DNA from 2 places in the Microbispora rosea genome. Region 1 is predicted to be linked to the other one. Evidence: predicted binding sites of a transcription regulator. Region 1 holds the regulator's gene; the other holds the start of a gene.

Region 1 (14,451 bases):
TGCAGATAGTTCGGCCCGATGCGGTAGCGGTGGGCGTCCGGATAGGAGAGCAGCCGGCCCTGGAGCATCCTGTCCGGGGAGGGCCCGACGCCCGGCACCAGGTTCGCCGGCTCGAATCCCGCCTGTTCGACCTCGGCGAAGTAGTTCTCCGGGTTGCGGTTCAGCATGAACCGGCCGATGGTGATCTCCGGGTAGTCGGAGTGCGGCCAGACCTTGGTGAGGTCGAACGGGTTGAACCGGTAGTCCGCCGCGTCCTCGAACGGCATGATCTGGACGTTGACCGTCCACGCCGGGTGGTCGCCGTTCCTGATGGCGGTGTGCAGGTCGCGGAGATGGAAGTCCGGGTCCTCCGCCACCAGCGCCTTGGCCTCGGCGTCGGTGAAGTTCTCGACGCCCTGCTCGGTCTTGAAGTGATACTTGACCCAGAACTTCTCGCCGGCGGCGTTGTACCAGAGGAAGGTGTGCGACCCGAAGCCGTGCATGTGCCGCCAGCTGCGCGGAGTGCCGCGGTCGGTCATGAGGAACGACACCTGGTGGGCCGACTCGGGCGACAGCGTCCAGAAGTCCCACTGCATGTTGTGGTCGTGCGTGTGGGTGTCGGCACGGCGCTTCTGCGAGTGGATGAAGTCGGAGAACTTCGAGGGGTCGCGGATGAAGAAGATCGGCGTGTTGTTGCCGACGATGTCGTAGTTGCCGTCCTCGGTGTAGAACTTGATCGCGAAGCCGCGGGGGTCGCGCACGGTGTCGGCGCTGCCCAGTTCGCCGGCGACGGTCGAGAACCGCAGGATGAGCTCGGTCTCCTTGCCCTTCTGGAACAGCGAGGCCTTGGTGTACTGGCTGACGTCCTCCGTGATCCGCAGCACGCCGTACGCGCCGCCGCCCTTGGCGTGCACCACGCGCTCGGGCACCCGCTCCCGGTTGAAGTGGGCCATCTTCTGGATCAGGTAGTGGTCCTGCATCAGCAGCGGGCCGTTGGGTCCGACGGACAGCGAGAACTCGTCGCTGGGAGCGGGGATCCCGGCGTCAGTGGTGGTGATGGGCCTGTCGGTCATGGGGCTGTCCTCCGGAGTCACTTCATTGGAACCGCGTGCGGAAACGACGGAAGCAGGGGGCGCGAGGCTCAGGCGTGGGCGGAGTGGGGCTGGGCGCTGCCGGTCTCGGCCCGGCACGGGGGGCACAGGCCCCAGTAGATGACGTCCGCCTCGTCCACGAGGTAGCCGGCGTCCGACACCGGCTCCAGGCAGGGCGCGTGCCCCACCGCGCAGTCGACGTCGGTGACTCTGCCGCAGCTGCGGCAGACGAGGTGGTGGTGGTTGTCGCCCACCCGCGTCTCGTACCGCGTCGGGCTGCCCGCGGGCTCGATGCGGCGGAGCAGTCCGCCGCGCTGCAACGCGTTCAGCGAGTCGTAGACGGCTTGCAGGGACACCTGGCCGACGCGATCGCACACTCCGCGATGGATGGCTTCCACGTCGAGGTGGTCGCCTCCATCCACGGTGTGCAAGATCGCGAGCCGAGCCGCGGTCACCCGAAGTCCGGCCTGGCGAAGGCGCCCGGCGTCGTCCACAGCTCCCACGTTAGCAGCACACTTGAACGATTCAAGTAAAGGAACTCTCCCAGTTATTTGCCCTTGGATCTCCCCCGGGCTCCCCGGACGACGGCGGGAGATGGCATGCTCGGGTGCCGTGAGACGTCAGCCCCTCGCCCTGTCCCTGTTCGCTCTCCTCGCGGCCCCCCTCCTCGTCGCGGGGTGCAGCCCGGCGGAGAGTGAGCCCGTCCCCGGCGCGTCACAACTGGAGGTCAAGACCGCGACGCCGGCTCCCAAGCCGCAGCGGCGCCCCTTCACGATCTCCTTCGCGGGTGACGTGCACTTCGAGGGCATCCTGCGCAACCGGCTCAACGCCGACCCGCGTACGGCGCTCGGCCCGATCGCCGCCGTGCTGCGCAGGTCCAATCTCACCGCCCTCAACCTCGAGACGGCCATCACCACCGCCGGCACGCCCGCGCCGGGCAAGCAGTTCACCTTCCGCGCCCCGGCCGCGGCGTTCACGGCTCTCAAGGCCGCCGGGGTGGACGTCGTCACGATGGCCAACAACCACGGCATGGACTACATGGAGAGCGGCCTGCGGGACACGCTCGCCGCGATCAGGTCCTCGAAGTTCCCCGTCATCGGCATCGGCGCGAACGAGACCGAGGCATACCGGCCCTATCGCAGGACGGTCAACGGCAACCGGGTGTCGATCATCGGTGCGACCCAGGTGCTCGACCAGCAGTTCATCCAGTCGTGGACCGCCTCCGGGGACAAGGCCGGGCTCGCGTCGGCGAAGAACGAGCCCCGCCTCCTGCGTGCCGTACGGCAGGCACGCAAGAACTCCGACACCGTCATCGTGTTCCTGCACTGGGGCACCGAGCTGGTCAAGTGCCCGACGCCGGTGCAGCGGAGCCTGGCGGACAAGCTGGTGGCCGCGGGAGCCGACGTCATCGTGGGCAGCCACGCGCACATCCTGCTGGGCGGCGGTTACTCCGGTGAGGCGTACGTGCATTACGGCCTGGGCAACTTCGCCTTCTACAACTGGGGCCCGGACACCGGGACGACCGGGGTGCTCACTTTGACGATCAACGGCAGGAAGGTGCTCAAGGACCAGTGGACCCCCGCGCGGATCAACGGCGGCGTGCCGATTCCCGTGACGGGCGGGGCCAAGCAGCAGGCGCTCGGCGCGTACCGCGCGCTGCGCGGCTGCACCGGCCTGTCGGCCGCACCCGCCGACTCCTGACGATGGCGCTACGGGATTCTTGCCGCAATTCAGACGACCGGTCGATAAGCGCTGACCACGGCGCGTGAAACAGGCAAGATGGGTGAGTGTCCAGCCGGTATGTGAAGGAAGCAGGCGGTCCCGCTTTCGCCGTCGAGCAGTGTGCTGCCGTTGAGACCTGTGCTGCCGCCGAAAAACGGGGCCATGGGAGTGGTGAGGGGATGTCGCCCCGCGCGTCACATCCCGGTGAGCCGCTGCGGCGGCGTCCTTCGCAGCGTCGCAGTGCCCGCCGAGTGGAGCGGATGCTCGACGCCTGCGCCGAGTTGCTCGACGAGGGCGGGTACGACGCGCTGACGACCACCCGGGTGGCCGAGCGGGCCGGAGTGGCGATCGGGTCGGTCTACCAGTTCTTCCCGGACAAGCGGGCGCTCAGCCAGGCCCTGACACGGCGGAACGTCGAGTTGTTCGTCGCGCGGGTCGGGCGTCGCTTCATGGTGGAGGACTACTCCGGCTGGTGGGACGCCGTCGGCGCCATCATCGACGAGTACGTCGAGATGCACCGCAGCGTTCCCGGGTTCCGCTCGCTGCACTTCGGCGAGGTCTTCGACCTCGACCTCCTCGACTCCGTGTCCGACAACAACACCGTGATCGCCGGGCGGCTGCGCGCGTTGCTGCTCGCCGAATTCGGACTGGCCGACAGTGAGGATTTGGATCGTGCCATCCTCGTCGCCGTCGAGGCCGGGGACGCGGTGCTGAAGCTCGCCTTCCGGCACGACCCGCACGGCGACCCCGGGATCGTGGACGAAGCCAAACAACTCGTCCGCGGGTATCTGTCCCGCCAGCTCGCCTCCGCCGTCTCGCGGCGCGCCTGACGACACGCGCCCTCGCGGTGCGGGCCGTTCCCTATGGGCGGAGCGGCTCACTCGCGGGGGCGGTGCGGATCGCCCGGCGCCTGCGGGCCGGGTACGACGCGGGGGACGCCGATCGAGGGCCACCGCTCCGGTACGGTGCCCTGGACGTAGGCGGTGTTCTGCCACGACCTGGTGCGGGTGCGCGGCGGTATCGTCAGCTCCCGCGTGTCGTCCTCGTCCATCAGGCTCGGCTGTCTCTTCCCGGTCGCGCCGGTGCGGCATCGCAGCGTCGCCGCAGGCTCGACGCGCAGCTCCATCATCTGAAGCTTGGTCTGCAGCCGGGCCAGTTCGGCGCGGGCCTGGTCGAGCGCCTCGTACTGGGCCGTGACGAAGCCGGCGAAACCCGGAACCACGGCGGCGAGCACCGTTGTGGAGGCGAGAGTCAGAATCACCCGCTTGGACATGCTGTAACGCTCCTCGCCGAGCTTCGATTGGCACAGGCATGGTGCGATATGCCCGACTATCTGCTGGGAAAAGCGGATAGTAGTCAAACGTGTACTAATCGTTGCTTCGGCAATGCCTGGTGTTGTCCTGCGAAAACAGGCCGGGATCGGTAGCCTCGGCTCTGTGGCACATGTGACAAATGAGCAGGTGGACCGACTGCTCGAACAGGCTCTGCTGCTCGATGACCACGGTGCCCTCGCCCGCCGCCTCGACGCGCTGGCCCAGGGGTACGAGTCGGGAGAGATGTCCAGGGCGGCGATCCTCGTGCTCTCCGCGGAGGAGTGGCGCTCGGCCGGGCAGCCCGCGACCGCCCTCGACCGTTACCAGAGCGCCCTGGAGGACGGCGGGGAGGTGCCGGTGGACCCGCGGGCGGGAATCGCCGACACACTGTTCGAGCTCGACCGGCCCGAGGAGGCCAGGGCGGTGATCGCCGCGGTCAGGTCGGGGGACTGGAACCCGGCCACCGCGCTGACCGTCGCCGAGACGCTCATGGCGTACGGCGACCTCGACGCGGCGCACGAGTGGGCCACCGACGGCATCCGCGCGTGCGGCACGACGGGGTCGGGCATCCGCGACTCGCTGCTGCGCACCCGCTATCGCATCCGGGTCGATCTCGGCCTGCCCGAGGACGACCTCGACGCCCTCCTCGACGTCTCCCGCTGAGTCCTTCCCGCATCCCGGCTTCGGGGCCGCGCGGGTCGCAGCGGTCACGTACGCCGGCCGGTGTGAGGGCATGTGAAAAGGGGCCGTGCGTCACGGCCCCTTGGTCACGCTGTCTTCTCGAACTCGCCCGGCGAACCACTCGTCGTGCGGCCCGGTCGCCGAACCCGGGCCGCCGGCCGCAAGGCCGCCGTCTTACGCGTCGTACGGCGGATCGGGGGTTACGGCAGGAGCTTCTTGCCGGTCGCGGCGGCGAAATCGGTCACCGCGCGGGTGTCCGTCGCCTTGGTGAGGGCGGCCGGGGCGGTGATGTCGCCGACCTGCTGGTGCGAGGCCGCCTTGGGGTACACGCGCGGCCGCAGCCGCGGCACGTGCCGGCCGTCCGCGACGTCAGGCTCCACGCCCATGCCGGTTCCCTGCCCGCGCGCGGCGTCGTCCCGCTGACGCTTGTCCTTGGTCCCCTTCTTGCGCTCGCCCTCGGCCAGGGCGGTGTTGCGCGTGCCGGGCATGGGCCGCCCGGCCTGACCCGCCTGATTGGCGCCCTGGGCGGGAGCCGCGACGCCGGGCTGCTTGTGGGGGTGGTGCGCCTTGCGGTGGCGGCGGTCCTTCACCGGGAAGGTCTTCGTGCTCTGCTCCTGGCCCGAGGCGCCGCTCTGCGAGCTGGTGCTGTTGGACACGCCCTGGGGCGCGAGAGCGCCCTGTGCGCCCTGGTTCCGCGCATCCGGCCTCTGGCCCGGCTCCTGCGTCCCCGGCTTCTGCGTCCCCGGCTTCTGCGTCCCCGGCTTCTGCGTCCCCGGCTTCTGCGCCGCCCGGCCCTGGGCGGAGTCGCCCCGGGTCGCCGCGCCCGCCGACTCGTCCTGCGGCTTGGGATGCCGGTGGCTCTTCTTCGGATTCCCCTGCGCGACGGGGTGCTCCCGCTCCCGGGCGGCCGGCGCGGTCCGCAGCGCCTGCGGCGCGCAGGCGTTCGCGGTGCTGGGCTTGGCAGGGGCGACGGCCAGGAGGGGCACGGTGCTCCTGACCGGGAACAGGGTCTTGGCGTCGGCCCCGGGAACGGCGGGCGCGCGGCGCGGCTCGGCGACGGCCGTGGCGCCGGCCACGGCGTTGTGCACCGGCGCGGAGACCGCCTTCGCGGGCGCCGAGAGGGTCGTGGCGTCGGCGGGAAGCGTCTTCGCGGCGCCCGCCGGTGCGGGCAGCGCCGCTGTGGCCCCGGGAACGCTGGGAACACCGGGAACGGCGGGAGCGGCCTTGGCGGCACCGGATGCCGTGCCCGGCAGCGTACGGGGGCCGGGCACGGCCGGCAGCGCCGAGGGCCCCGGGATGGTCCGGGCGACCGTGGCCGAGCCTGTGGGAAGCGAGTCGTGCCCCTGCCCGGCTGCCGCTCCGGCCGCGTCGGCGATGCTCAGCACGCCCGCCGCCGGAAGGGTGGTCAGTCCTCCCGTGAGGTCGCGGCCGGTGGCGTCGTGGCCGGTGACGTCGCGGGTCTGGGCCCGGCAGGCGTCGGCCAGCGCTCCGTCCTTCGCCATCGCCGGGCCCCCGGTGAGCCAGCTCACCCCGGCAGTGACCGCCGCAAGCGCGACGCACCGCCCTCGAATACTTCGTGATGTCCTGGACATCCACGTCCCCCTGATCGCGTACGGTAGTCCGACGAACGCCGAACGTAGCAGCGAGAGGAAAGGGCGGGGCGCGCTTGCCCCAATGGTGGGGAAGACCTTACCGAGAGGGCTGGATCGTCAGCGTGTCACCTGCTTCGTCAACATCGACGATTACCTCGTCGCCGTCCCGGATGGCCCCCGACAGCAGCTCCTTGGCGAGCTTGTCGCCGATGGCCGACTGGATCAGGCGGCGTAGCGGGCGCGCGCCGTACAGCGGGTCGTAGCCGGTCAGCGCGAGCCAGTCGCGGGCGGCCGAGGTGACGGTCAGCTTGAGACGGCGGTCGGACAGGCGCTGGGCGAGCCGGGCGACCTGCAGGTCCACGATCTGCGACAGCTCCTCGGTGCCGAGCGCGTCGAACACGATGATGTCGTCGAGCCGGTTGAGGAACTCGGGCTTGAACGACGCCCGCACCGCGTTCATCACCGCCTCGTGCTTGGCCTCGTTCTCCATCGTGGGGTCCACGAGGAACTGCGAGCCGATGTTCGAGGTGAGGATCAGGATCGTGTTGCGGAAGTCGACCGTGCGGCCCTGCCCGTCGGTGAGCCGGCCGTCGTCGAGCACCTGCAGCAGGATGTCGAAGACCTCGGGATGGGCCTTCTCGATCTCGTCGAGCAGCACCACGGTGTAGGGCCTGCGCCGCACGGCCTCGGTGAGCTGGCCGCCCTCCTCGTAGCCGACGTATCCGGGCGGTGCGCCGACCAGCCGGGCCACGCTGTGCTTCTCGCTGTACTCGCTCATGTCGATGCGGGTCATGGCCCGCTCGTCGTCGAACAGGAACTCGGCGAGCGCCTTGGCCAGCTCGGTCTTGCCGACGCCGGTGGGGCCGAGGAAGAGGAACGAGCCGGTCGGCCGATCGGGGTCGGAGATGCCGGCCCTGGCCCGTCGCACGGCGTCGGAGACGGCCTGGACGGCCTGCTGCTGGCCGATCAGGCGCCTGCCCAGCTCGTCCTCCATGCGCAGCAGCTTGGCGGTCTCGCCCTCCAGCAGCCGGCCCGCCGGGATGCCCGTCCACGAGGAGATGACCTCGGCGATGTCGTCGGGCCCGACCTCCTCCTTCACCATCGGCTCGGCCTCGGCCTCCGCCTTCTCGGCCGCCTTGGTGGCCTCGGCCAGTTCCTTCTCCAGCCGCGGCACATCGCCGTACATGAGACGGGAGGCCGCCTCGAAGTCGCCGTCGCGCTGGGCCCGCTCGGCCGCGCCGCGCGCCTCGTCGAGCTGCTTCTTCAGCTCGCCGACCTTGTTGAGCCCGGCCTTCTCGTGCTCCCAGCGGCTGACCAGGGCGTTGAGGTCCTCCTGGCGGTTGGCCAGCTCCTCGCGGAGCTTCTCCAGACGCTGCCGGCTGGCCTCGTCGGTCTCCTTGGCGAGCGCGAGCTCCTCCATCTTCAGCCGGTCCACGATCCGCTGGAGCTGGTCGATCTCCACCGGACGCGAGTCGATCTCCATGCGCAGCCGCGACATCGACTCGTCCACCAGGTCGATGGCCTTGTCGGGGAGGAACCGCGCGGTGATGTAGCGGTCGGAGAGCGTCGCGGCGGCGACCAGGGCGCTGTCGGAGATCTGCACCTGGTGGTGCGCCTCGTAGCGGCCCTTGAGCCCGCGCAGGATCGCGATCGTGTCCTCGACCGTCGGCTCGCCGACGTAGACCTGCTGGAACCGCCGCTCCAGGGCCGGGTCCTTCTCGATGCGCTCGCGATACTCGTCGAGCGTGGTGGCGCCGATCATGCGCAGCTCGCCGCGGGCCAGCATGGGCTTGAGCATGTTGCCGGCGTCCATCGCGCCCTCGGCGGCGCCCGCGCCGACCATCGTGTGCAGCTCGTCGATGAACGTGACGATCTGGCCGTTGCTCTCCTTGATCTCGTTGAGCACGGCCTTGAGGCGCTCCTCGAACTCGCCGCGGTATTTGGCGCCCGCGACCATCGCGCCGAGGTCGAGCGCGACCAGGCGCTTGTTGCGCAGGCTCTCGGGTACGTCGCCCGCGACGATCCGCTGGGCGAGGCCCTCGACCACGGCGGTCTTGCCGACGCCGGGCTCGCCGATCAGCACGGGGTTGTTCTTGGTGCGCCGCGACAGCACCTGGATGACCCGGCGGATCTCGCTGTCGCGCCCGATCACCGGGTCGAGCTTGCCCGAACGCGCCCGCTCGGTGAGGTCGACGCCGTACTTCTCCAGCGCCTGGTAGGTGTCCTCGGGGGTCTCGCTGGTCACCCTCCCGTGCCCGCGGACCTTCTCGAACGCCTCCAGCAGCGCGTTGGGGGTGGCGCCCGCGGCCTTGAGCAGGTCGGCGACCTGCCCGCCGTCGGTGGCCAGCCCGACGAGCAGGTGCTCGGTCGAGACGTACTCGTCCTCAAGCTGCTTGGCCCGCTGCGCGGCGGTGTTGAGCACGGTCAGCAGCTGGCGTGAGCTGGACGGCGCGCTCACGGTGGAGCCCTGCGCCTTCGGAAGCCGGTCGAGCAGGTCCTCGGCCTGGGCACGCAGGTGCCGGGGGTCCGCGCCGACGGCCTGCAGCAGCGAACCGGCGATGCCGCCGTTCTGCGCGAGCAGGGTCGTCAGCAGGTGCGCGGGCGCGACCTCGGGGTTGCCGTCGGCCGCGGCACGCCGGACGGCCGCGGACAGGGCCTCCTGGCTCTTCTGGGTGAACTTGTAGTCCATATGTGAATGCCTCGTTTCCGCCGATCAGGCAGGTGGCAGTTCGTAGCGGACCAGTGCCCGCAACATCGTGAGCTCACCCCTGAGCCGGGTGACCTCCTCGTGCAGGCGCATGTTCTCGGTTTCGAGTTCGAGGATGCGCTTGATGCCGGCGAGGTTGATGCCGTGCTCCTGGGAGAGCCGCTGGACCTCGCGCAGAAGCACGATGTCCCTTGTCGAGTACAGCCGCCCCCTCCCCGCCGTACGGCCGGGGCTCACGAGCCCGAGCCGGTCGTACTGGCGGAGCGTCTGCGGGTGCAGCCCGGACAGCTGGGCGGCTACGGAGATCACATAGACGGGGGTGTCGTCGGAGATGTCGAAAAACCTGGCATCCATCGGCTCACTCGCTTCTGGCCTGCTTGATCAGCTCTTCGCGAAGGTCCTGGCCCTCCGTGGCGTTCCTGAACTCCTCAAGGGCCGCGCGGGCCTTGTCGTCGAGGGTCTGGGGCACCGTGACCTGGACGGTGACCAGCAGGTCGCCCTTCGTGCCGTCCTTGCGGGGGGCCCCACGGCCACGCACCCGGAACGTCCGCCCGTTGGGCGTTCCCTCCGGGATGCGCAGGGTCACCGGCATCCCCCGGAGCGTCGGCACCTTGATCTCGGCGCCGAGCGCGGCCTCGGGGAAGGTGACGGGGACGGTGACGGTCAGGTTCTCCCCGCTGCGCCCGAACACGGGGTGCGGCTTGACGTGGACCAGCACGTAGAGATCCCCGGCCGGGCCGCCGTTCTCACCGGGCGCGCCCTTGCCCTTGATCCTGATGCGCTGGCCGTCGCCGACCCCGGCCGGGATGCGGGCCTGGATCGTACGGGTGCTCTTGCCGCGCCCGCTGCCCTCGCAGACGGGGCAGGGGTCGTCGACCACCAGGCCCCGGCCGCGGCAGTCGCGGCACGGCTCGGAGAAGGCGAAGTTGCCGAGGTTGCGGCTGGCCGCTCCGGTTCCCTCGCAGGTCGGGCAGACCCGTGGCGTGGTGCCCGCCTTCGCCCCCGTGCCGCCGCAGGCGGTGCAGGCGGCGGAACTGGTGAGCCGGAGGGACACGGTGGTGCCGTCGACCGCCTCGCCGAAGGCGAGCGTCACCTCCGACTCGACGTCCTGGCCGCGCCGTGGCCGGGCAGTGGTCGTGCGCGTGCCCGCTCCGCCCCGGTTGAACAACCCCCCGAACAGGTCCCCGATCCGCTCGCTCGACCCCGAGCCGCCGAACAGGTCGCCGAGGTCGAAGTTGAAGCCGCCGCCGGCGCCGCGCGGGCCCCCCGCTCCCGCGAAGCCGCCGACGCCCGACCCGAAGAGCGTGCGCGCCTCGTCGTACTCCTTGCGCCGCTTGACGTCGGAGAGCACGTCGTACGCCTCGGAGACCTCCTTGAACTTCTCCTCGGTCTCCTTGTTCCCCGGGTTGGCGTCGGGGTGGTACTTGCGGGCGAGCTTGCGGTACGCCTTCTTGATCTCTTCGGCGCTCGCGGTCTTGGGCACACCAAGGACGGCGTAGTAGTCCTTTTCCAAGTAGTCCTTGGTGCTCATCTATCGCTTCCTTCGCACGAAAGGGGAGTGAATCGGTGTTCCGCGCAGGCCCCCGTGGCTGTCGTCACGGGCGCCCTCGCGGGTCTCTCCCGATCTTCGCCGATCGGGAGAGACCCCGCGGTCTCAGTTCGCGTCCGGTTCGCCGGACTCGCCGGAGCCGGCCGCCGTCTCCTCCGGCGCCGCGGCATCCTCGCTCGGCTCCGCGACCGCCACGCGGGCGGCCCGCAGGATCCGGTCGTTGATCCGGTAGCCCGGCTGGAGGATCTCGACGCACGTCGGCTCGGTCACCTCCGCCGAGTAGCTGTGCAGCAGGGCCTCGTGCACGGTCGGGTCGAAGGGGTCGCCCTTCACGCCGTACGCGGTCAGGCCCAGCTTGCCGACGGCCGCCTCCAGCGACTCGCTCACCTTCGCGAACCCGCCGGTGAGCTCGCCGTGGTCACGGGCGCGGCCGATGTCGTCGAGCACCGGCAGCAGCTCGGTGAGCACGCTCGCGACGGCCTGTTCCCTGACGGCGATCCGGTCGCGCTCGACCCGCTTGCGGTAGTTGCTGAACTCCGCCTGGAGCCGCTGCAGGTCGGCGGTGCGCTCGGCGAGCAGGTCCGTCGCGGACCCCGAGGCGGGCGCCGCCGCCGTCTGCGTGCCCTGGTCTCCGGGGGCGGCCTCGGGGGCGTCCCCGGCGGCCTCGCGAGCCATGCCGGTCTCCGGGTCGATCTTGCGGTTGTCGCGGATCACCGGCTCCTCCTCGGAACCGCTCTCACGCGGGCTCACTTGTGGCCGCCCTCCCGCTCGTCGTCGACGATCTCGGCCTCGACCACGTCCTCGTCGGCCTTCGCCTGGGCGCCCTCCGCGTCCGCGCCGGCCGGGGCGCCCTCGGCGCCGGCCTGCGACTGGGCGTAGATGGCCGAGCCCATCTTCTGGCTGACCGTGGCGAGCTTCTCGGCGGCGGTGCGGATGGCGGGGATGTCGGTGCCCTCCAGCGCCTTCTTCAGCTCGGCGAGCGAGTCGTTGACCTCCGTCTTCACGTCGGCCGGGACCTTCTCGTCGTTCTCGCGGAGGAACTTCTCCGTCTGGTAGGCCAGCGAGTCCGCGTTGTTGCGGACCTCGGCCTCGTCGCGGCGCCGCTTGTCCTCCTCGGCGTAGGACTCCGCCTCGCGCATCATGCGCTCGATGTCGTCCTTGCCCAGGGCCGAGCCGCCGGTGATGGTCATCGACTGCTCCTTGCCCGTGCCGAGGTCCTTCGCGGACACGTTCACGATGCCGTTGGCGTCGATGTCGAAGGTGACCTCGATCTGCGGGATTCCGCGCGGGGCCGGCGCGATGCCGGTCAGCTCGAAGGTGGCCAGCTTCTTGTTGTACGCCGCGATCTCGCGCTCGCCCTGGTAGACCTGGATCTGCACCGACGGCTGGTTGTCCTCGGCCGTGGTGAAGACCTCCGAGCGCTTGGTCGGGATCGTCGTGTTGCGCTCGATGATCTTGGTGAAGATCCCGCCCTTGGTCTCGATGCCCAGGCTGAGCGGGGTGACGTCGAGCAGCAGGACGTCCTTGACCTCGCCCTTGAGGACACCGGCCTGGAGCGCGGCGCCGATGGCGACGACCTCGTCCGGGTTCACGCCCTTGTTGGGCTCCTTGCCGCCCGTCAGCTCCTTGACCAGCTCGGACACGGCCGGCATGCGGGTGGAGCCGCCGACCAGGACCACGTGGGCGATGTCGGCGATCTTGATGCCCGCGTCCTTGATGACCTGGTGGAAGGGGCCCTTGCATCGCTCGAGCAGGTCGGCGGTGATCCGCTGGAACTCCGCCCGGGTCAGCTTCTCCTCCAGGTGCAGCGGACCCTCGGAGGAGGCGGTGATGTAGGGCAGGTTGATCGTGGTCTCGGTCTGGGCCGACAGCTCGATCTTGGCCTTCTCGGCCGCCTCGCGCAGGCGCTGGAGGGCCATCTTGTCCTTGGCCAGGTCCACGCCGTGCGCGTTCTTGAAACGGGTCACCAGTTCGTCGACGACCCGCTGGTCCCAGTCGTCGCCGCCGAGGTTGTTGTCACCGCTGGTGGCCTTGACCTCGACGAACCCGTGCCCGTCCTCCTGGCCGACGTCGAGCAGGGACACGTCGAAGGTGCCGCCGCCGAGGTCGAAGACCAGGATGGTCTGGTCCTTCTCCTTGTCGAGGCCGTAGGCCAGGGCCGCGGAGGTGGGCTCGTTGATGATGCGCAGCACGTTGAGGCCCGCGATCTGGCCGGCCTCCTTGGTGGCCTGCCGCTGGGCGTCGTTGAAGTACGCCGGAACGGTGATGACCGCGTCGTTGATCTTCTCGCCCAGGTACGCCTCCGCGTCCTGCTTGAGCTTCTGCAGGACGAACGCGCTGATCTGCTGGGGCGTGAACTTCTTGCCGTCGATCTCGATCGACCAGTTCGTGCCCATGTGGCGCTTGACCGAGCGGATGGTCCTGTCGACGTTGGTCACCGCCTGCCGCTTGGCGACCTCGCCGACGAGAACCTCGCCGTTCTTCGCGAACGCGACCACGGACGGCGTGGTCCGCGAGCCCTGAGCGTTCGCGATGACCGTGGGCTCGCCGCCCTCGAGGATCGAGACGACAGAGTTGGTCGTCCCCAGGTCGATACCTACCGCACGTGCCATGAGTACGTCCTTGTAGTCAAAGTTGAGTCGGTCAGACTCAAATACTAGCCCCGCCGAGGGGTCTGTCAAACGTCTTGAGTCTATGGGGCTCAACCCTGGAGCGCGCGGGTTTCATCCCGTCATCACGAACTTGTGTGGACGGTCCTCTCTGCCCCGTCTGGGACGGACATGCCGGGCGGCGGAACGTGATCTATTTCGCCCCGTCCACGACCTTCCGGCCGTCAAGGGGGGCCTTGAGGTGCACCTTCGTGCTCTTCATGATCGCGATCTCGATGCAGACGGCGTCGGGTGAACGCCGGTCCTGCCCCTCGTACAGGGTGACGGTGACCTCGCGCGCGGTCTCGGTCACCTCGACCCGGTCGAGCACGTTGCAGGGCTCCACTCCGGACCACCACACGACGTCGAGGGACCTGCCGTCCCCTGTGGGGGTGGCGCTCTCCCACGGCACCTTGTGCGGGTTCAGCGTGGGGCCGGCGGGCGTCACGCGAGACGGAGTGCCGCTCGGCACGCCGGACGGGCCGACCGGCGAGGCGGGCGCGGACGAGCCGTGATCGGCTCCGGTGCCGGAGGGGGAGGCCTCGGGCTGCTCGGGTGAGGCCGAGGTGGAGGAGGTCCCTCCGCAGGCGACCGCCAGGAACAGGAGGGCCACGAGCCAGAGCTTTCTCATGCCCCTTACACGGCTGTGAAGAGCCTGTGGTTCGACCGGCCGCTCAAGCGTTGACGCGCCCGTGCCGCGGGTCTAATTTCATCACATGATGAATTTATCGGGTCCCGCGATCGCCGTACGGGATCTGCGGGTGGTCCGGGGCGGGGCGGAGGTCCTGCACGGCCTGACCTTCGAGGTGCCCCGAGGGCAGGTCACCGGCCTGCTCGGGCCGAGCGGCTGCGGCAAGACGACGCTCATGCGGGCGGTCGTGGGCGTACAGATCGTGTCCGGCGGCGAGGTGAGCGTGCTCGGCGAACCCGCAGGGAGCGCGGGCCTGCGCCGCAGGATCGGCTACTCGACGCAGAGCCCGGCGGTCTACCGGGACCTGACCGTGCTGGAGAACCTGCGCTACTTCGCCGCCGTGCTCGGCGCGCCGAAGGACGACCCCGAGCGGGTGCTCGCGGAGGTGGGGCTCGCCGGCGCCGCCGGCCGGCTCGCGTCCACCCTCTCGGGCGGTCAGCTGGGCCGTGCGGGGCTCGCCGCGGCCCTGCTCGGCCGT
Region 2 (14,451 bases), on a different contig from region 1:
CCCCCTTGACCACCGGGCTCGCGATCACGGTCTGCCCGCCGTTCACGCTGTTGGCGACGAGGGCCCCGGTGACCCCGCCGCCCAGTGCCACGGCCACGAGGGCGAGACCCGCGCCCGCCTTCTGGCGCGCGGTCAGCGTGCCCTTCCGCGCCGGAGGCGAAAACTGCGCCGTGTCATAAGGACCGCTGCCGTAGGCGCCGTACGACTGGTACGCCCCGGTGTACTGCCCGTGCTGCGGCGGAGTGCTTCCGAACTGGCTCCAGCCGTGACCGGGGAGTATCTGGGTGTTCTCGTCGCCGGGAACATGCTCAGGTGAGCTCATCGCCATCCCCCTCAATGGATTCGCCGGTGATCCCGGCTCTCCGCCGGTACACGTAATACGATGACGCATCGGCGATAAGGTCGCGCTAAGCGATCAGTGGGGGGGATCCCCGGGCGCCCTACGTGTACTTTATGTCAGCTCGTCCGGGGCCAGTACTCGTCCCTGAGCAGGCGCTTGTACAGCTTTCCCGTGGGGTGACGGGGCAGCTCGTCCCGGAAGTCGACCGACTTCGGGCACTTGTAGTGGGCCAGGCGTTCCCGGCAGTAGGCGATCAGCTCGGCCTCCAGGACGGGACCGGCGCAGGCCGGGTCCGCGGGCTGCACGACGGCCTTGACCTGTTCGCCCATCTCGGGGTCCGGCACCCCGAAGACGGCCACGTCGGCCACCTCGGGATGCATCGCCAGCACGTTCTCGGCCTCCTGCGGGTAGATGTTCACCCCGCCGGAGATGATCATGTACGAGCGCCGGTCGGTGAGGTAGAGGAACCCGTCCTCGTCCAGATAGCCGATGTCCCCCAGCGTGGTCCACCCGCGGCCGTGCGGGTCCTGGACCGACGCGGTCTTCGCGGGGTCGCCGTGATACTCGAACCTGGGGCCGTCGGAGAAGTAGACCGTGCCGTGCTCACCGGGCGGCAGCTCGTCGCCGTCCTCGTCGCAGACGTGGGGGACCCCGAGCAGCGGCCGGCCCACCGTGCCCTTGTGGGCGAGCCAGTCCTCCGGCCCCGCGTACAGGAAGCAGTTGCCTTCCGTGCCCGCGTAGTACTCGTGGATGATCGGCCCCCACCACTCCATCATCCGCTCCTTGACCTCGACGGGGCAGGGCGCGGCGGCGTGGACGGCGCAGCGCAGCGACGACAGGTCGTAGCGCCCGCGCACCTCCTCGGGCAGCTTGAGCATCTTGACGAACATGGTGGGCACCCACTGCGCGTGAGTGACCCCGAGGCGCTCGACAAGCGCCAGCGCCTCCTCGGGGTCGAACCTCTCCATCACCACCACGGTCGCGCCGAGACGCTGGAAGGACATGCTGTAACGCAGCGGAGCGGCGTGGTAGAGCGGCGCGGGCGACAGGTACACGCTGTCGGCCGAGGGCGCGAACAGGCCCTGGATGAGCTGCACCAGGACCCCGGGGACCTCCAGCGGGGCCCGGCTGAGCGGCGGCTTGACCCCCTTGGGCCGTCCCGTGGTGCCCGACGAGTAGAGCATGTCGGCGCCCTGGCACTCGTCGCCGAGCGGCGTCGCGGGCTGCCCCGCCACGGCCTCCTCGTACGACGTGAAGCCGGGGGCGACGCCGTCGACCATGAGCCGCAGCTCGACCCCGGGCGTCGCCCCGGTGACCGCGGTCGCGACGCCGGCGAGCTTCGCCGAGGAGATGAAGACCCGCGCCCCGCAGTTGTCCACGATGTACGCCAGCTCGTCGGCCTGCAGACGGGAGCTGATCGCGGTGTAGTACAGGCCCGAGCGGTGCGCGGCCCACGCGATCACAAGGAAGAGCGGATGGTTCTCCAGCATGAACGCGATGTGGTCGCCGGGCTTCAGGCCCGCCGCCCGCAGCAGGTGCGCGAGCCGGTTGGATTCCTCGTCGAGCTCGCGGAAGGTGACCACGCGGCCGGAGCCCGCCATGATCACCGCAGGCTTGTCCGGCGTCACCGCCGCGATCGCCCCAGGGTGCATAACCGAACGTTACTCGGTTTGCCGTCGATGTGGTAGGAGTCACATCCTGATGCGCCAGTGATCAGCTCTCCAGCGTCCGATAGGGGTCGCGCAGCGGTGCGGCCCGCTCGGCGAACGCCGCCTTGATCTCCGTCATCTTCGGCCCCGGCGCGTAGAAACGCCCCTTCGTCTCGCCGTACGGCTGGAGCCACCCGGTGGCCGCGAGCTCGCGCAGGTCGCGGGCGGCCTGGCCCTGGCTCAGCCCCTCGTCGGCCTGGTACATGCTCCGGCGCAGCCGCCGGGACACGAACACCTGGTAGAGCGCGGAGACCGTGCGGGGGTGCAGGCCCTGCGCCCCGGTCCGCTCCTCCAGCAGCATCCACACCTCGCCCGCCTCGGCGAGCCGGCGACCCACCCGCTGGGCCTGCATGTGGTGGCAGCGCAGCACGAACCGGACCCACGAGAGGGTCTCCCCGTGTGGGCTCCACCGGCGGCGTCCCACCTCGCCGAGCACGTCGTAGTAGTCGTAGGTGGTGCGGCCCTCGCCCAGCCACTCCTCGATCGAGGCGAACTCCGGCGTGGTGATCTGGTCGCGGCCGAGCACGAGCGTCTGCAGCGCCCGCGACATGCGGCCGTTGCCGTCCCGCCATGGGTGGATCTTGACGAGGTTGAGGTGGGCCATGGCGGCGCGGACGTAGCTGGGCGCGTCGAGGTCGCCCTCGTTGAGCCACTCGACCAGTTCCGCCAGCAGGCCGGGGACCTGCTCGTGGTCCGGCCCCTCGTAGACCACCTCGCCCGTGGCGGAGTTCCGGACGTAGATCCCGCCGGGCCGCACGGTGCCCGGCGTCTTGTCCACGTGGTGGCCGATCATCATGAAGTTGAGCCCGTGCAGCAGGCCCGCGTCGTACCGGAAGGCCCACGCCCGCGAAAGGGTGCCGATGCAGGTGAGCGCCTGCCGGTAGCCGGAGATCTCGCGCGCCACGGCCGCCGACGTCTCCAGCGGGTCCTCACCGGACATGATCGACTCGATGTCCTCGACGCTGGCGCGGTAGCCCTCGATGGAGTTCGACCCCTGGATCGCCCGCGCCTGCAGTTGCCGCCGGAGCAGGCCGTCCCAGCGGTGCGCCTCGGCCAGCCGGTATTTCAGGTCGCGCCGCATCTCCTCGATCTCGGCGAGCACCTTCTCGTCCGCGGCGTCCAGTGCCGGTGTGGCGTACAACATCTGGCCATGACAGCATGGACGAATCATTCAGTCAAGCGACTGGATGATTCGTCCATGTATGTGCCCGTCAGGTGGCGGGGATGACCGAGCCCTTGAAGGTGTCCTCGATGTACTTCTTCACCTCGGGGCCGGTCAGCAGCCCGGCCAGCGTCTTCACCCGCGGGTCGCTCTCGTGCCCCTGCGCGACCACCAGGCCGTTCGCGTACGGGTTGCCCTCGGCCTTCTCCAGCACCAGCGCGTCGGAGGACGGGCTGAGGTTCGCCTCCAGCGCGTAGTTGCCGTTGATCACGGCGGCGTCCACGTCGTCGAGCGAGCGCGGGAGCTGGGCGGCCTCCAGCGGGCGGAAGGTCAGGTTCTTGGGGTTGCCGGTCACGTCGCGCTCGGTCGCGGCGGTGCCCACGCCGTCCTTCAGCGTGACCACGCCGTTGTCGGCGAGCAGCTTGAGCGCCCGTCCGAGGTTCGTTGCGTCGTTGGGCACGGCGACCGTGCCGTCCTGCGGCAGTGAGGCGAGGTCCTTGACCTTCCTGGAGTACAGGCCGAGCGGCTCCAGGTGCACCGGGGCGACGAAGCTCAGCTTGGTGCCCTTGGAGGCGTTGAAGTCGTCCAGGTAGGGCTTGTGCTGGAAGTAGTTGGCGTCGAGCTGGCCGTCCTGGAGCTGCAGGTTGGGCTGCACGTAGTCGCTGAACTCCACGACCTCCAGCTTCAGGCCCTTCGCGGCGGCGAGGTTGTCCGCAACGTACTTCAGGATCTGCGCGTGCGGCACCGGGCTCACGCCGACCTTGAGCGGGGCGTCCGCCGCCGCCGTGCCGGAGGCGGTAGCCGTGCCGGAAGACGAGGACCCGCAGGCGGACAACACGAGCGCGACCACGGCGGCGATGACGAGGCCGAGCGTTCTACGCATGGGAAAGACTCCTTCGAAGGGTTAACGGTGGGAAAGACGACGGGCGACCGCGTCGCCCAGGGTCTGCGCGAGCTGCACCACGACGACCAGGACGACCACGGTGACGACCATGAGCGTGGTCTCGAAGCGCTGGTATCCGTAGCGGACGGCGAGGTCGCCGAGACCGCCGCCGCCGATCACTCCGGCCATGGCCGAGTAGGAGATGAGGGTGACCACGGTGACGGTCAGCCCGGCGACCAGGCCGGGCAGCGCCTCGGGCAGCAGGACGCGCGCGACGACCCTCGCGCGGCCCGCCCCCATGGCCTCGGCCGCCTGCACGACGTCGCGGCCCACCTCGCGCAGCGCCGTCTCGACCAGCCGGGCGAAGAACGGCACCGCGCCGATCGTCAGCGGGACCACCGCGGCGGCGGTCCCGATCGTGGTGCCGGTGAGCACGCGGGTGACCGGGATGACCGCGATCATGAGGACGATGAAGGGCAGCGACCGCCCGACGTTCACGACCAGCCCGAGCACGCGCCGCACGGCGGGCGCGGGGAACAGCCCGCCCCGGTCCGTCCCCGCGAGACAGACGCCGAGCGGCAGCCCGAACAGCACGGTGAACAGCGTGGACCAGCCCACCATCACGACGGTCTGCCCGGTCGCCTCCCACAGCAGGGGGCTCATCTCCGACCAGGTCATGTGTCCTCCTCCACCAGCAGCCCGCGCCCGCGCAGCTCCGCGAGGGCGGCGGCCGTGCCGGCTCCGGTGATCCGCAGCCGCAGGCGGCCGGCCGGGATCCCCGCCACCTGCTCGACCGCGCCCGCGGCGATGGCGACGTCCACGTCGTGCGTACGCGCGAGACGCGACAGCAGGGTCTGGTCCGCGGCCAGGGCGACCGTCACGGTGCCGGGCTCGGGGGACGGCAGCGGGAACAGCTCGGCCGCCAGGCGCGACCCGGGGGTGGCGAGCAGTTCGGGAATGGGGCCCGCCTCGGCGATCCGCCCGTCGCTCATGATCGCCGCCGAATCGCAGACGGCCTTGATGACGTCCATCTCGTGGGTGATGAGCAGGATGGTCAGCCCCAGCTCCCGGTTGAGCCGCCGGAGCAGGGCGAGGATCGACTGGGTCGTGGCGGGGTCGAGCGCGGAGGTGGCCTCGTCCGACAGCAGCACCGACGGCTCGGCGGCGAGCGCCCGCGCGATGCCGACCCGCTGCTTCTGGCCGCCGGACAGCTGCGCGGGGTAGGCCCCGGCGCGGTCGGCCAGGCCCACGAGGTCGAGCATCTCCGCGACGCGCCGGGCCCGGGCGGCCCGGCCGACGCCCATGACCTCCAGCGGGAAGGCCACGTTGCCCGCCACCGTGCGCGACGACAGCAGCGCGAAGTGCTGGTGAATCATGCCGATGCGCTGGCGGGCGCCGCGCAGGTCGGCCGCGCCGAGGGCGGTCAGCTCGCGCCCGTCGACGGTCACCACGCCCTCGTCGGGGCGTTCGAGCAGGTTGACGCAGCGCAGCAGGGTGCTCTTGCCCGCGCCGCTGCGCCCGAGCACGCCGAAGACCTCGCCCTTGCCGACGTGGAGGTCGACGCCGTCGAGCGCGACGACGTCGCCGTAGGCCTTGCGCAGGCCGGAAACCGTGATCACTTGCCGTCCTTCGAAGACGTGATCCGGCGCAGGATCGGATCGGGCAGCGGGGAGAGCGTCATTGGTGAGTGCCTTCGTGGGGAGGGTGCGGACCGACGATGTTCAGGCCGCGGGACACCCTCGCACGTGCGGGTTCACCAGGTTCGATACGCTCACGACCGGCTGAAACAGGATGTGAGGCATTCCTTATTCCATACCGGAAATGTGTGCTTTCTCACAGGAAAGGCCCGCGCCTCCGGGACGACGGAGACGCGGGCCGTGTGGAGTGAGTCAGGCCACCTCAAGCCACCGCCTGCCGGGCGACCGTCGCCGGGGTGAGAGCAAGGTCGAGGACCTCGCGCACGTCGCTCACCGCGTGGACGGTGAGGTCGGCCAGCACCTCGGCCGGGACGTCGTCCAGGTCGGGCTCGTTGCGCGCCGGGATGAGCACCGTGGTGATCCCCGCCCGGTGGGCGGCCAGCAGCTTCTGCTTCACCCCGCCGATCGGCAGCACCCGCCCGGTGAGGGACACCTCACCGGTCATCGCCACGTCGGCGCGGACCGGCCGGCCCGACAGCAGCGAGGCCAGGGCCGTGGTCATGGTGACACCGGCCGACGGGCCGTCCTTGGGCACCGCGCCCGCGGGCACGTGGATGTGCACCGACCTGTCCTTGAGCGACCCGACCGGCAGCTCCAGCTCGGCGCCCCGCGACCGCAGGAAGGACAGCGCGATCTGCGCCGACTCCTTCATCACGTCGCCGAGCTGGCCGGTCAGGGTCACACCGGTCGCCCCGGTCTCCGGGTCGGCCAGCGACGCCTCGACGTAGAGGACGTCGCCGCCGGCGCCGGTCACCGCGAGGCCGGTCGACACGCCCGGCACCGCCGTACGCTGCCGGGCCTCCGGCAGGGACGACTCGGGCACGTGACGCGGCCGGCCCAGGTAGGAGACCAGGTCGCCGGCGGTGACCGTCAGCGGGAGCTCGGCCTCGCCCAGGGCGAGCTTCGCCGTCACCTTGCGCAGGATCCGGGCGATGGAGCGCTCGAGAGAGCGGACGCCGGCCTCGCGGGTGTACTCGCCCGCCAGGCGGCGCAGCGCCGCCTCCTCCACCGTCACGTCGTCGGCGGTGAGGCCCGCCTTCTCCAGGTTGCGCGGGAGCAGGTGGTCGCGGGCGATGGCCACCTTCTCGTCCTCGGTGTAGCCGTCGAGCGTGACGATCTCCATGCGGTCGAGCAACGGCCCCGGCACCTGCTCCAGCACGTTGGCCGTGGCGAGGAACAGCACGTCGCTCAGGTCGAGCTCGACCTCCAGGTAGTGGTCGCGGAACGTGTGGTTCTGCGCCGGGTCGAGCACCTCCAGCAGCGCCGCCGTCGGGTCGCCCCGGTAGTCGGCGCCGACCTTGTCGATCTCGTCGAGCAGCACGACCGGGTTCATCGAGCCCGACTCGCGGATCGCCCTGACGATGCGGCCGGGCAGCGCCCCCACGTACGTGCGCCGGTGACCGCGGATCTCCGCCTCGTCGCGGACGCCGCCGAGGGCGACGCGGACGAACTTGCGGCCCATGGCGCGGGCGACCGACTCGCCGAGCGAGGTCTTGCCGACTCCGGGAGGTCCGGCCAGCGCGAGGACGGCGCCGCTGCGGCGGCCGCCGACCACGCCGAGCCCCTGGTCGGCCCTGCGCTTGCGCACCGCGAGGTATTCCACGATGCGGTCCTTCACGTCGTTCAGACCCGTGTGGTCGGCGTCGAGCACCGCGCGGGCCCCGGCGATGTCGTAGGAGTCGGTCGTGTGGACCTTCCACGGCATGTCGAGCACGGTGTCGAGCCAGGTGCGGATCCAGCCGCTCTCCGGCGACTGGTCGGAGGCCCGCTCCAGCTTGGCGACCTCCTTGAGCGCGGCCTCCCTGACCTTCTCCGGAAGGTCGGCGGCCTCGATGCGGGCGCGGTAGTCCTCCTCCTCGTCGGAGGGCTCGCCGTTCAGCTCGGAGAGCTCCTTGCGCACGGCCGCGAGCTGCTGGCGGAGCAGGAACTCCCGCTGCTGCTTCTCCATGCCCTCCTGGACGTCCTTGCGGATGGTCTCCGCGACGTCCAGCTCGGCGAGGTGGTCGCGGGCCCAGCCGACCAGCTTGTCCAGCCGCTCGGCGGGGTCGGCGGTCTCCAGCAGCAGCAACTTCTGCGGAGTCTGCAGCCAGGGGGCGTATCCCGCGCTGTCGGCGAGGACGGCGGGGTCCACGATCTGGTTGACCGCGTCGACCACCTGCCACGCGCCCCGCTTCTGCAGGATCGTGGTGGTCAGGGCCTTGTACTCCTTGGCGAGCTCCTCGGCTCTCGCTCCGGTCGTGACCGGCTCCAGCACGGTCGCCTCGACCCACAGCGCCGCGCCGGGGCCGGTGGTGCCGGTGCCGACCCGCATGCGGTCGACGCCGCGGACCACGGCCGCGGGCTCGCCGCCCGGCAGCCGGCCGACCTGTTCCACGACGGCGCTCACCCCCACAGGGCCGTAGCGGCCGTCTATGCGGGGCACCAGCAGGACCGTGCTCTCGCCACTGGCACGGGCTGCGTCGATGGCGGCGCGGACCTCGGCGTCCGACAGATCGAGGGGCACGACCATGCCGGGCAGGACGACCTCGTCGTCGAGCGGAAGGACGGGAAGGATCTGGGACATCAGCACTCCAGTAGGTTGAGTTATGTCGGCTCAACTAACAGGAGTCCGATCCTGTTCCCTGTTCTGCGTCAGTTCGCTGTGAGCGATCGTAATTGTGTAATCCACCTTGCCGTTGGGCGCGGCCACTCCTCCGGGTAACGCATGATGGCGTCCATGACATCCGGACATATCCGGCTGCGCTCGGCGCCAGGCCGGTGGGTGCTGCTCACCACGGTCCTCGGGTCGGGCATGGCGACACTCGACGGCACCGTGGTCAACGTGGCCCTTCCCGCTCTCGGGCGCGACCTGCACGCCGGAATGTCCGGCCTCCAATGGACCGTGAACGCGTACACGCTCACCATGGCCGCGCTGATCCTGCTGGGCGGGTCGCTGGGCGACCGGCTGGGCAGACGGAAGATCTTCGTCGCCGGGGTGGTCTGGTTCGCCCTGGCCTCCGCGCTCTGCGGGGCCGCGCCGAACACGCCCGTGCTCGTGCTCGCCCGCGCACTCCAGGGCGTCGGCGGGGCCCTGTTGATCCCCGGGTCCCTGGCGATCATCCAGGCGAGCTTCGCGCCCGACGACCGGCCGCGCGCCGTCGGCGCCTGGTCGGGGCTGGGCGGCGTGGCCGCCGCGCTCGGGCCGTTGTTCGGCGGCTGGCTCGTCGAGACGGCGGGCTGGCGGTGGGTGTTCCTGCTCAACCTGCCGCTCGCCGCCGTCGTGGTCGGCGTCGCCGCCCGGCACGTGCCCGAGACCCGGGACGCCGGTCCGCACGGCCGCTTCGACGTGCTCGGGACCGTCCTCGCCGCACCCGCGCTGGCCGGGCTGACGTACGGCCTGATCCTGGCGGGCGACGGGCTGGCGCCGCTGGCCGCCGGGATCGTCCTGGCCGCCTGCTTCGTGGTGGTGGAGATCCGGCGCTCCCCCCGGTCGCTCGTTCCCGTGGGGGTCTTCGCCTCGCGGGAGTTCACCGCGGTCAACGTCGTCACGCTGGTCATGTACGCGGCGATGGGCCTGGTGTTCTTCCTGCTGGTGGTCCAGCTCCAGGTGTCGGCCGGGTTCTCGCCGATCGCCGCCGGGTCGGCGATGCTCCCGGTGACGATCCTCATGCTGCTGCTGTCGCCCCGGGCGGGCGAACTGGCGAAGCGGGTGGGCCCGCGCCTCCCCATGACGGGAGGCATCCTGCTGTGCGCGGCCGGGCTGCTGCTGATGAGCCGCATCGCCCCGGACGCGTCCTACCTCGCCGACGTGCTGCCCGCGGCGGTCGTGTTCGGGCTCGGCCTGTCGTCGGCCGTCGCCCCGCTCACCGCGACCGTGCTCGCCACGGCGGAGGAGCGGTACGCGGGCGTGGCGAGCGGGATCAACAACGCCCTGGCCCGGACGGGCGGCCTCCTGGCCGTCGCCGCCGTCCCGCCGCTGGTGGGGCTGACGGGGGAGGCCTACGACTCCCCGGTGTCGTTCACCCGCGGGTTCCACACCTCGATGCTGGCCGCCGCGGCCATGATGGTCGTCGCGGCGGCCGTCACGTTCGTCACGATCAGGAGGAACGTCCTGGCGTCCGCGCCCGAGCCGCCCGCCCCCGGCTGCCCGGTCGAGGCGCCTACCCTCGGCCCCCGCCCGTCGGCGAGCTCGGACACCTGACGGGTTTGCGGATCAGGCCAGCAGTCTCTTGAGGTCCTCGCGCAGGGCCGCGGCGTCGTGGAAGTGGACGGCGGCCAGCCCCGCCCGCTCGGCCGCCGCGACGTTCTCCGGCCTGTCGTCCACGAAGACGAGGTCGCCGGGGGCCGCCCCGAGCCAGGCCACGGTCTCGTGGAAGATCTCCGGCTCCGGCTTCACCAGGCCCATCCGGCCACTGTAGAACCGGGGGCCGATCGGCCGCATGAACGGCAGCGTGTCGATGCTCTCGGCGATGCTGACCGGCATGTTGGACAGCAGCGCCATGGGAACCCCGACGCCGGCCAGTTCGTCGATGATCGCCACGGTCTCCTCGTTGGGCCGCGACCAGCTCGCCGCGTCGAGGGCGACGACCGCGTCCAGCTCGGCTCCGCCGATCGGCCTGCCGTACACGTGGGACCAGTACGCGGCCGGGTCGAGCGAGCCGCGGTCGAAGTCGAGCCGCACCTCCCAGTAGCGGTCCTCGAACCCCGGATCACCTCCCGCCATGCGCGCGACGTCCTCGGGGTCCTGGGGAAGTGACACGACGTTGCCGTAGTCGAAAAGCACAATCTTCATGGTCGTACGATCGTAACCTGTGTTCGGAATCAGGTCACATAGGGCTTGAGGTACTCGTTGGCGCTCCCGCAGCGCAGGTAGTTGCGCACGGTGTGGAAGTCGAGCCAGTCGATGTCGCAGGAGACGTCCCGCTCGACGCCGTCGAAGCACGACGCCAGCACCGCCGGGATCGCGGCGATGTCGTCCTTGTCGGCGATGTTGATCCAGCGGCGCACCCCCGGCGGGCGCGCCCCGCGCCCCCGCACCGGGACCGGCGCGAGCCGCTCGAAGACGACGTCGCGCATGCCGAGCGGGCTGCCCAGCGTCACCAGCAACTCGACCGAGAGATCGGGATGCGCCCACAGCGCCTCGTACGTCACGACGCTGCCGAGCGAGTGGGCGACCACCACCCGGGGACGGCGCCTGCGGACGACCTCGGCTACCGCGTCGCGGGCCCGCACGCGCGGGTCTCCTCCGCCCAGATAGGCGGCCACCTCCGGGCAGAAGTCCTGGGCGAACCGCACGGCCTGCGGGCCCATCCTCGTCAGCAGCCACTCGGCCAGCCGGTGCGCGAGACCGGTGAGCGACTCCCCCGCCGCGTCGCGGAACGGGCCGCCGAGCTGGACCGCCCAGTCGGCGAGGACCAGCTTGGCCGGCGCCTCCATCTGCCGCGGCGGCTTCGGCGGCCCGCCGTGCAGGTGGTGGGCGTAGTAGGCGATCTCGGCGAAGTACCGGCCCGCGCCGTCCGCCCGGCCGGTGAGCCCCTGGTGCAGATAGGTGTTCCACTTGGTCCGCACGGCCTCGGCGGCGCCGCCCGCCGACCCGCCGGCCTCCTCGTAGTAGTGGTACTTGCCGATGCCGTGGACGCCCACGATCGAGGTCATGCTCCCGCCCATCCCTGTCGACTGGAATACGGGGGTCACTGTGCACGACGCGTTGGACCGCGACAACCACCCGCCGCGTTTACGGTGATAAATGGCAAGCGGTGGTGATATTCACCGAGATAGGTTGGGCGTCCCGATCGAGGAAGGAACGTCATGACAGGCCCGTTGCACGTGCGCGGCTCGGTCGTCGTGCCCGAAGCGGAACTCGCCTGGCGATTCTCCCGCTCGTCCGGCCCCGGCGGCCAGGGCGTCAACACCACCGACAGCCGGGTCGAGCTGAGCTTCGACCTCGCGGGGACGACCGCCCTCGGCCCGGCGCTCAAGGCCCGCGCGCTCGAACGGCTCGCCGCCCGCCTGGTCGACGGTGTGATCACATTGGCCGCCTCGGAATACCGCTCGCAGCTGCGCAACCGGGAGGCGGCGCGGGAACGGCTCGCCGCCCTCCTCCGCGAGGCGATCGCGCCGCCGCCCAAGCGGCGCCGTCCCACCAAGCCGTCCAAGGGCGCGGTCGAGCGCCGCCTGACCGCCAAGAAACACCGCTCCGACCTCAAGCGCCTGCGCCGTACGGAGGACTGAGCCGCGCCACGCTGCCGCGCAGGTGGCCGATGCCCACGTCCAGCGCCGCCTCCAGGTGGGTGAGCCGGCCGGTGGACAGGTGGAGCAGCACGCCTCCTTGAATCCCCGCAAGCAGCGCGGCCGCCGCCTGCCCGGGATCGATGCCCAGGTCGATCTCGCCCGCGGCCTGCATGTGCCGCACGCCGGCGGCGATCTCCGCCTCCCACCGAAGCATCAGCTCGGTCACCACCGCCTGGGCGCCCGGTGTGCTGTGCCCCACCTGCGACATCACCACGTTGAGCGGGCACTGCCGCCCCTGCTCGCGGTAGCGCTCCACGACGCGGTCACGCCAGGCCTGCCAAGCCGTCCACGAGGTGAGCTCGCCCAGGTAGGGCTGCTGGTCGGCGAGCACCCGGTCGGCCTCGAAGCGGGCCACGGCCAGCAGCAACTCCTCCTTGCCGCCGGGGAAGTAGTGGAACAGCTGGCTCTTGCTGGTGCGCGTCCGGGCGCGCACGTCGTCAAGGGTGGTGTCCATCACCCCGCGCTCGCGGATCGTCTCGGCCGCACCCTCGACGATCCGACGCCGCGTGGCGGCCCCCTTCGTGGTCAGCGCCCCCATTGCCCCTCCTTCTTCTGGACTCACTGGTCCATTTTGCTGCAGGCGCGGCCGTCCAACAGGGCGGCTATCCGAGATGGGCGGCGATGGCGTCCTCCCAGGAGCGGAGGAACGCCGGGTAGTCGGCGGCGAAGGCGGCCAGGTCGGCCTCGGCCGCGGCGGTGAGCGGGGTGAGGTCGTAGGTGACCGTCACATCACTGTGCCCGCGCTCCGCCCGAGCGAGCGTCACGCCGACGGTGCCGGCGTGTACCCCCTCGCACACACGGGCGTAGGAGACCGACCGGCCGGGCTCACGGTGCAGGACGATCCATGTGGTGGTCGCCCCGTGCCCATGGGTCTGGAAGACCGTGCCGGGCGCCGTGTCGTCCGTGACCCGTTCCGGGAACCGCGGCTCCCATCCCTCCACCCAGTCCCGCTCGCCGTACGGGGTGAACAGCCGGAAGGCCTCGGCGGGCGCGAGCGCGACCCGGAGCCTACCGGTGAGGCGGCGACGCCGCGGCCCGGCACTCACCTCTCCTCCAGCCGGTGGGCGTCGGCGGCCGTCAGCGTCAGGCCGTAGACCTCCTTGAGCTGCCCGATCTTCGCGAGGGTCTCCGGCCCGAACGGCGACTTGCCCTCGAAGGCGTGCAGGACGATTCCCTCCACGAGGTCGCCGAGGGACATGTCCAGGTATTCGGCCAGGCCCTTGAGCACCTTCAAGGTGTTGCGCTCGACGCGAAGGCCGGTCTGCGTCCGCTGCACTGTTACCATGGTAACAACGTACCACTTTTTGGCGGACAGGCCGGCCTAGTCGAAGACGAAGACGCCGCCGACGACCGTGGCGACCACGGCGACCTCCTTGATCCGCTCGGGGGCGACCGCGAGCAGGTCGTCGCCCAGGACGACGAAGTCGGCCAGCTTGCCGCGCGACAGCGTGCCCTTGTGCCGCTCCTCCCCGGCGGCGTACGCCGAGCCGATCGTGTACGCGCGCAGCGCCTCGGCGTCCTGCTGCAGCAGCCCCCGGTTGCCCGGCTCCCCCTCGTGGTCGCAGCACATGGCGGTGCAAGGCCGCGAGGTCCCAGACGCCGTTGCCGGCCAGCCCGCGTCCGATGCCCGGCTCGGTGAAGCTGGTGGCCCTCGCCGGCCGCCACCCGGCCGGCCAGCGCGATGCCCTCGACGAAGTCCTCGAACGGCACCGGGCGCGGCACGGCGTCCGCCAGGCCCTGGGCTGGCGCTGACCGGGCTGGACATGCTGCTGCGGCACATCCGCTCGCGGGGTGCGCTGCGGCGTATCCCGGCTGGAGGACGCCTGGCTGGACGTCTTCGTCGGCGGCAGCAGGGAGCCGGCGGCCGAGCTCGCGCAGCAGGCGCTGGGCCCGCTGTCCGCCCTGGCCGGGTCGGGCTCGGTCGCCGATACGGCCGCGGCCCTGTACTGCCATCGCAACACCGTGCAGCACCGCTTCGCGCGCTTCCGGGAGCTCACCGGCCGGGACGTGCGCGTCCCCGAGGACGCCGCCGTCGTCGCCCTCGCGCTGCGCGCCGCCGACGCCCTCTCCTAGACGCGCTGTCCTAGAGCCGGCGGTCTTCCATCTCCCAGATGTGGTCGACCACGTGCCAGATGATGCGGCGCGCGGCGTATCGGACGGGCCAGCCCTCACCACCGGGCGGAAAGGCCTCGGCCGGCCGCTCGAGCACCCGCACGATGTCCTCGCGCATGGCGATGCGGCCGGCCTCGTCCTTGAAGGGCTTGTGCCGCACGCCGATCTTCCGGGCGTACGCGCGCTCGGCCTCCACGACGTGGGAGACCATCTTGTCCCGGTCCCTGCCGCCGCCCCTGGGGCCCTTGCGCAGTTCCTCCGGAGACGCCGCGGTCACC

The links. Region 1 encodes HspR, which represses chaperone genes until heat shock. Its sites were predicted from a motif close to ANTTGAGTCNNNNNGACTCAANT; they were not measured.
Region 2: the regulator HspR is predicted to act here: its motif matches at 8,368-8,390, upstream of lon (endopeptidase La).

The regions. Positions count from the first base shown of each region.
Region 1 covers NZ_JBITJO010000001.1:1,101,087-1,115,537, forward strand. The annotation lists gene ACIBK1_RS05330 (catalase) at 1-1,052, opposite strand, end outside; gene ACIBK1_RS05335 (Fur family transcriptional regulator) at 1,121-1,564, opposite strand; gene ACIBK1_RS05340 (CapA family protein) at 1,665-2,771, shown strand; gene ACIBK1_RS05345 (TetR/AcrR family transcriptional regulator) at 3,053-3,622, shown strand; gene ACIBK1_RS05350 (hypothetical protein) at 3,670-4,065, opposite strand; gene ACIBK1_RS05355 (YfgM family protein) at 4,229-4,768, shown strand; gene ACIBK1_RS05360 (hypothetical protein) at 4,987-6,315, opposite strand; gene clpB (ATP-dependent chaperone ClpB) at 6,476-9,067, opposite strand; gene ACIBK1_RS05370 (heat shock protein transcriptional repressor HspR) at 9,092-9,439, opposite strand; gene dnaJ (molecular chaperone DnaJ) at 9,444-10,616, opposite strand; gene grpE (nucleotide exchange factor GrpE) at 10,740-11,348, opposite strand; gene dnaK (molecular chaperone DnaK) at 11,381-13,246, opposite strand; gene ACIBK1_RS05390 (hypothetical protein) at 13,437-13,913, opposite strand; gene ACIBK1_RS05395 (ABC transporter ATP-binding protein) at 13,999-14,451, shown strand, end outside.
Region 2 covers NZ_JBITJO010000003.1:354,611-369,061, reverse strand. The annotation lists gene ACIBK1_RS14100 (S1C family serine protease) at 1-322, opposite strand, end outside; gene ACIBK1_RS14095 (acyl-CoA synthetase) at 457-1,992, opposite strand; gene ACIBK1_RS14090 (Fic family protein) at 2,054-3,193, opposite strand; gene ACIBK1_RS14085 (MetQ/NlpA family ABC transporter substrate-binding protein) at 3,261-4,094, opposite strand; gene ACIBK1_RS14080 (methionine ABC transporter permease) at 4,116-4,772, opposite strand; gene ACIBK1_RS14075 (methionine ABC transporter ATP-binding protein) at 4,769-5,713, opposite strand; gene lon (endopeptidase La) at 5,994-8,354, opposite strand; gene ACIBK1_RS14065 (MFS transporter) at 8,508-9,971, shown strand; gene ACIBK1_RS14060 (HAD-IA family hydrolase) at 9,984-10,562, opposite strand; gene ACIBK1_RS14055 (hypothetical protein) at 10,592-11,425, opposite strand; gene arfB (alternative ribosome rescue aminoacyl-tRNA hydrolase ArfB) at 11,579-12,001, shown strand; gene ACIBK1_RS14045 (TetR/AcrR family transcriptional regulator) at 11,973-12,599, opposite strand; gene ACIBK1_RS14040 (hypothetical protein) at 12,664-13,107, opposite strand; gene ACIBK1_RS14035 (hypothetical protein) at 13,104-13,337, opposite strand; gene ACIBK1_RS14030 (amidohydrolase family protein) at 13,383-13,631, opposite strand; gene ACIBK1_RS14025 (hypothetical protein) at 13,685-13,813, shown strand; gene ACIBK1_RS14020 (helix-turn-helix domain-containing protein) at 13,853-14,134, shown strand; gene ACIBK1_RS14015 (hypothetical protein) at 14,145-14,451, opposite strand, start outside.